DNA from 2 places in the Heyndrickxia sp. FSL K6-6286 genome. Region 2 is predicted to be linked to the other one. Evidence: riboswitches for the same ligand, from Rfam matches in the RefSeq annotation. Region 2 holds a riboswitch; the other holds the start of a gene.
What was found. Region 2 has a riboswitch for S-adenosylmethionine ahead of MHI39_RS13655 (Fur-regulated basic protein FbpA). Riboswitches for the same ligand answer to the same signal wherever they lie in the genome.
Positions count from the first base shown of each region.

Region 1: linked by a shared signal. The riboswitch ahead of MHI39_RS06220 (O-acetylhomoserine aminocarboxypropyltransferase/cysteine synthase family protein) and the one ahead of MHI39_RS13655 (Fur-regulated basic protein FbpA) in region 2 are both predicted to bind S-adenosylmethionine.

Region 1 covers NZ_CP152029.1:1,250,753-1,254,128, forward strand. The annotation lists gene MHI39_RS06215 (aminotransferase class I/II-fold pyridoxal phosphate-dependent enzyme) at 1-931, shown strand, start outside; SAM riboswitch class I at 1,125-1,237, shown strand; gene MHI39_RS06220 (O-acetylhomoserine aminocarboxypropyltransferase/cysteine synthase family protein) at 1,428-2,723, shown strand; gene MHI39_RS06225 (homoserine dehydrogenase) at 2,774-3,376, shown strand, end outside.
Region 2 covers NZ_CP152029.1:2,705,151-2,708,526, reverse strand. The annotation lists gene MHI39_RS13660 (STM3941 family protein) at 197-730, opposite strand; gene MHI39_RS13655 (Fur-regulated basic protein FbpA) at 1,153-1,356, opposite strand; SAM riboswitch class I at 1,427-1,532, opposite strand; gene MHI39_RS13650 (hypothetical protein) at 1,693-1,821, opposite strand; gene MHI39_RS13645 (YdcF family protein) at 1,998-3,035, shown strand; partial or broken gene MHI39_RS13640 (IS1595 family transposase) at 3,345-3,376, shown strand, end outside.

The DNA.
Region 1 (3,376 bases), 1.5 Mb from region 2:
ATTAGAAGGTGCACCTGATGGTGTTGCTACATCCTCAGGACTCTCCGCTATTTTAGCAGGGATATTAGCTGTCGCCTCTGCTGGCGATCATATTGTTGCGGCAGATGATATATATGGCGGAACCCATCATTTATTAAAACACGAATTAAAGGAACTTGGAATTGAAACCACATTTATCCCTTTTAAAGATGCTTCAATGATTCGAAAGGCGATTCGATCAAATACAAAGCTTCTTTATTCCGAAACAGTAACCAACCCATTTTTACGGATAGAAAACGTGACTGAATTGGTTCGAATCGCAAAGGAATTTCAGCTTTGCACAATGGTAGATAATACATTCGCAACTCCATATTTATTGCAGCCTTTTAAGGACGGAGTGGATATTGTGGCTCATAGCGCAACGAAATATATAGGTGGGCACAGTGATGTAACCGCTGGCGTAGTTGTTGGAGCAGAAGCATTGATGGCAAAAGCAAGACAAAAGGTAGTTAATTTGGGTACAAATTTAAGTCCCTTTGAAGCATGGCTTACTAGTAGAGGGTTAAAAACACTTGCATTAAGAATGGAGCGCCAAGCAACTAATGCTCAACTGTTAGCAGAAAGCCTAACGAATCATTCCAATGTAAAAAAAGTTTACTATCCAGAAAATCTATCAACTAAGGGAAATGGTGCGATAGTTACAATTGAATTAGGAGAAGCTGTAGATATTCATCAGTTTTTTTCCTCTTTAGGCTGGGTAAAACTTGTTCCTACATTAGCAGGAGTGGAAACAACTGTATCCTATCCGTTTGGAACATCTCATCGTAGTCTTACTTTAGAGGAGCAAGAAAGCATAGGAATCAATCAGTGGGTTATTCGCATTTCGGTAGGAATAGAAGATTCAGCAGATATTATTAAGCAATTTAAGCGTGCGATAGAAGCCGCATTATAAGATTGGTATCAAGTTTAGTATCGTTTGCTACTTTGATAAAAAGTCATGCCTTTTCACTTAGCGGCTGTTTTAAAGGGATGAAAGAAATATCCACTAAAAAGTTTTTTTAATAGAAAAAAGGTTGACGAACTATTCATCCATCTTTTATAATGCAAAACAAGAGCAATTTAAAATTTTCTAAATTTAATAATCACTCTTATCGTGAGCGGCGGAGGGACTAGGCCCTTTGAAGCCCGGCAACCTTCAAGCATTCGTGCTTGAAAAGGTGCTAATTCCTACAGATCAATTAGATCTGAAAGATAAGGGGAGGAACTGATATAATAAGCCCTCTTCTTATGAAGAGGGTTTTTTGTTTCCCCTCATTCCATACTTCTCAAATCCCACAACAGAGGAATTACTCAATGAACCTTACCTAGTTTAAGCGGCTTAATGTTATTAGCCATTGAATGTTATTTAGCCTCACCTGAATAATAAAAAGATCTAGGAGGAATTCAAAATGACAAATGAAAACTATCAACCAGAAACGTTATTACTTCATGGGGGACAGGAGCCTGATCCAACGACAGGTTCACGGGCTGTTCCTGTTTATAAGACGACATCCTATGTTTTTAAAGATACAGATCATGCCCAAGGGTTATTTGCCCTTGAACAACCTGGCTATATTTATACAAGAATTGGCAATCCAACGGTTGATGTATTTGAGCAGCGTATTGCCCTTTTGGAAGGGGGAACAGCAGCTGTTGCACTTTCATCAGGGATGGCCGCCATTGCTTTTTCTATTTTAAATATTGCTAGTGCAGGAGATGAAATTATCGCTGCTGGAAATCTTTATGGCGGGACTTTTAATCTCTTTGCAACGACGCTTCCTAGATATGGGATTCAAGTGAAATTTGTTGATGCAACTGATCCGGAAAATTTTCGGGAAGCAATCACACCAAAAACGAAAGCTCTTTTTGCAGAAATTATTGGCAATCCAAGCCTACATGTTTTAGATGTTGAGGCAGTAGCAAATGTTGCCCATGAAAATGGAATTCCGTTGATCATAGATAATACCTTCGGAACACCATATCTATCTAATCCAATAAAATGGGGTGCTGATATTGTTGTTCATTCCGCTACTAAATGGATTGGCGGACATGGTACGACAATCGGCGGTGTCGTGATTGATGGAGGTAAATTTGATTGGAATAGTGATAAATTCCCTTATTTTAAAGAGCCGGATGAAAGTTATCATGGCCTTCGATATGGCATTGATGTGCCTCAAGCAGCATTTGCCACAAAACTTCGTGTGCAGTTATTGCGTGATTTCGGTGCTAGCTTAAGTCCTGATAGTGCATTCTTATTATTACAAGGTCTTGAAACATTGCATCTACGTGTACAAAAGCATAATGAAAATGCATTGAAGATTGCCCAATTTTTACAAGATCATCCTGCCGTTGCTTGGGTTAATTATACAGGACTAGAGGAACATCCATCATATGAGCTTGCAACTAAATATTTCAAAGGTGGATTTGGTTCCATTGTCAACTTTGGGATTAAAGGTGGTCGGGAAGTAGGAAGAAAAGTCATCGATGAGATAAAATTATGGTCTCATGTTGCAAATGTGGGGGATGCAAAATCTTTAATTATCCATCCTGCATCTACTACCCATCAACAGCTTAATGCAGAGGATCTTAAACTAACAGGTGTAACAGAGGAACTGATTCGCCTTTCGGTCGGCTTGGAAGCAGTAGAGGATTTAACAGCAGATTTAGATCAAGCGATTGTAAAAGCAACAAGTGTCACAGTATAGAAATAGTAAATTTTTGCACAGTCGGTCAGGCGAATAAGGGGGATTTCTTAATGTCAGTCATAAAGGCAGCGCTTTTAGGTTTTGGAACGGTTGGTGAAGGTGTCTATACTGCAATTCACTCCCATCAACAGCAGCTTAATGAACTGCTGGGAGTAAGGGTGGAAATTGTTGCGGTATTGATTCGGGATAAAAATAAAAAGAGACACATTGAGTCGAATATACTTGTCACAACAGATTTCGAAGAGATTCTTAATATACGTGATTTGGATGTAGTTTTTGAAGCGATTGTAGGAGAGGAACCAGGTTACACGTATTTGAAGCAGGCAATTGATAAGGGCATCCATGTGATTACAGCTAATAAGGTCATGTTTGCAAAATATGGGCAGGAATTAATTCATAAAGCAAAGCAACGGAATGTAAAACTTGCATTTGAAGCAACAACGGCTGGTGGGGTTCCAATTATAAGAACCATCCAACGATTGCTGCAAGTTAATCGAATTACAAAGGTTCAAGGGATACTAAATGGCACCTCAAATTTTATTTTGACAAAAATGAGAGAGAACAAGTTGTCATTCGAGGCAGCTCTTCATTTAGCACAGCAAAAAGGCTATGCGGAGGCTGACCCGACGAATGATATTAGTGGAAAAGATGCC
Region 2 (3,376 bases):
TAAATTAAAATATCGTTTTATAAACACTTTTTACCCCAATAGATCTGGGAAAAGTAGCTACGAAGAGTGTAGCTAATTCTAATTGATGAGTTTATTTATATATAAATTGATAGTCTGTTGTATATGCACGACAATCTTATAGAATATGAGGTTCAAGAAAAACAGCACCACTAAACCATACTGGTGCTGTTTGTATTTACGCTTGTCGTTCATCTTCAAGATAAAAACCTATATTTTGTTCAGCAAGTGCTTCAAAAAAACCTTCTTTATCCTTCAAGTTATTAATGGAAACATTTATGGCAGGGTAACCCATGCTTTTATTTGCTTCTAAAAGCTTTTTGTTCATACCCGTGAATTTATTCACGTATTTATCTTCATCAAATAATATAAAACCTAACATTGCCTGTTTATTGATTTGATATGGAATACATCCATCGATATCTTCCCATGGGATAAATCCAATTTTAGGAATGTATCCATTAATCATAATGCCTTCTGTACTAATGACAACGGAAGGTTCGTTTGTTGTCGCCTTTTTTAGTAGTACGATGGACACAGGTATAAGAACTATAGTTAATATGAGAGAGAGAATGAACATTGGAAATTCCAAAGTAATTGACCCGAAAAGCATAGCAAGGGTGATACTACCAAATACAAGTGTCAATGTTATAGTTAAAATTGAAAAGCCAATCATTCTTGCCCTAGAGTCAAAAAATTCTTTTTTCTGCATCGTTTCACCTTTCCATATTTTATCATGACATCCTTTTCATCCTAATTATTCCAACTGAATTGTATAATAAATGGAAAGTACATGTATATAGGCCAATAGAATTAGTAGATGAGTACGGATATTGATATATAGTGAAATAAACAAAGGAAGTGTAATAAAACGAAATTTTGAATTGGAATTGAAAATGGAAAATTTTAAGCATGAGTAATCCCTAATATGAAAACTACACCCTGTTTTTGTGTCGTTTGTTGTTTTTGTATTATCTCTGGCTTTTACACCAAATAAAGAGTTCAGTGTTCTTATGAGGTTTGCCAAACTTCAACTTACTTTTTCAGTTAAGATATGAGTTGAATAGTAAGAAGGTTTGAAAATATGGCCTAAATAAAAAAGCCCCTTTTAAAATTAAAGAGGCTATTAATTATTTATTTAAAATTAATCCATCGAATAGAGTCTATTCCACTATGTGGATGATTTTTAGATGTAATTTTATAATACTCATATTCCAAATCTAATAAAGATAATTCAAAAAGATGCTTTCCATCTTTTTTGTATTGTCCATTTTCAATTAACTTATTAATTAAATCGTTTCGACGACTTTCTATTGTTTCATTTAACAATCTTTCCATTTTCATTTCCTCTCTTATGTTAGTTTCTTTTAATTGGATAAGAAGAGGAATGATCAACTGTATAAACCTCAACTTATCTTTCAAGCAATTTGCTTGCAGGATTTAGCACAGAATTCAAAAAAGAATCTGCTGCTGAGGTTTCATAGGGCCAGTCCCTCCACCTCTCTTGATAAGTATTTATGTAATTACAGATTAAAGCATATTAATCCGATTTGTCAACAATGTTTATTCGAGGTTTTTTACTCAATTGTGATTAATTTAAGCTATAAGATGTATGGAAAGCCAAGTAAAAAATCAAACAAACCGGTTAAAAAAATCGGTTTGTTTGATTTTAATTTATTCTGTTTTCGTGCTCTGATCCTTATTTCTTTTATTTCCTTTGCTATTATCTCCACTAGTTGGAGTTTGTCCATGTAAATGGGGGGAATTTTGATTGTGACTACCTTGATTATATTTTTTAGTCATAGTAAATTGCTCCTTTCTTAGGAATAATAAAATAGTATCTCCTTTTTGTTTCAACTTATGATTTCTGATTAAAATCTAGCCTTTTAAATTCCATAAAATGAATAAAAAGGTGAAAACTAATATAACTTTCATGTATAATGAATCGAAAAACTATTTTTGGAAATTTGAGGTCTACAATGCTATTAACAATTGGAATTATTACCCTTTTATTGTTTGTTACATTTATAAGTTCTTATTTATCAGATCCAAGAAGAGTGATAAATGGTTTTTGGTTTAACCTGTTTTTTTGTTCATTACTTATTTTTTGTTGTATTTTAGGATACAGTACTGGTAATAAACTCCTTATGATCTTTGCATTATTCCCATTTGCTATTTTACTATTTATAGCAACATTTGGTTTTTTTGCTCTAAGTGTTGCATTATTTTTAAATGCAAGGGTATTAATGAAAAAAGAGGGGAGACGATTTTCAAATGCGTTAACATTATTTTTAGGTATCTTTCTATTAATATTATTTATAAACCAAATCATAAATCCTGAGCGTTTATTATCGACTAGTTTGCAACCTCTATATGCAGGAGCTTCATTAATTGTCATTTATTTCTTTTTACATTTAACTAATTTTTTGACCGCTTATATGTTAAACCAGTTTAATAGGCCAAAATACAATCAAGATTTTATTATTGTTTTAGGCAGTGGTTTAATTAATGATAGGGTTCCACCACTATTAGCAAGTAGAATAAATAAAGCGATTGAATTTTATTGGAAACAAAAGGCGGTAACTCTACCACCAAAATTAGTTTTTTCAGGTGGACAAGGACCTGATGAAAACCTCCCCGAAGCAGAAGCGATGCAAATTTATGCCGTAAACAATGGAATTCCTATAGAAGATACTCTGACAGAAGTTCATTCTGTGAATACTTTTCAGAATATGCTTTTTTCAAAACACCTCATGGATTCTTTAAAAGGAAATGAATATAATAGTATCTTTACGACGAACAATTTTCATCTGTTCCGAGCTAGCTTATATGCAAAAAAAGCTGGTCTAAATAGTCAAGGTATCGGTTCTAAAACGGCATTTTATTACTGGCCAAATGCAATGATTCGTGAGTATATTGCCATTATAGTAATGAGACGTAAATTTCATACATTTGTTGTAGGTACCATATTAGGATTCTCTATCTTAATAACATTGATTTCTTTTTTATTTGAATAAGTTTTAAATAAAAGTCATTCTTCTTAATTGGAAAATGACTCTTTTTATCTTCAATGAAATATATCCTAATCTAAATTTTAAAATCTTAGTTTGGACGTACAAAATTGAATTGAACGCTTAAAATATTTCGAGTAAATGAAAAAGAGGCAGGTATACTTAAAACGACAAGTAAATCAATTCCGTTCCATATACTCATTTTGATTTGTTCAAATCAAAGGTTCTTAAAATGGCACCTAGAATTGATAATATTGCACTTAAAAGTAAACCTGCATATAAGATAGAACAGATGTTATTAATGAATTCGTATAAATTTCATGTTTATTTCCTTCCTCTGTCGGTGG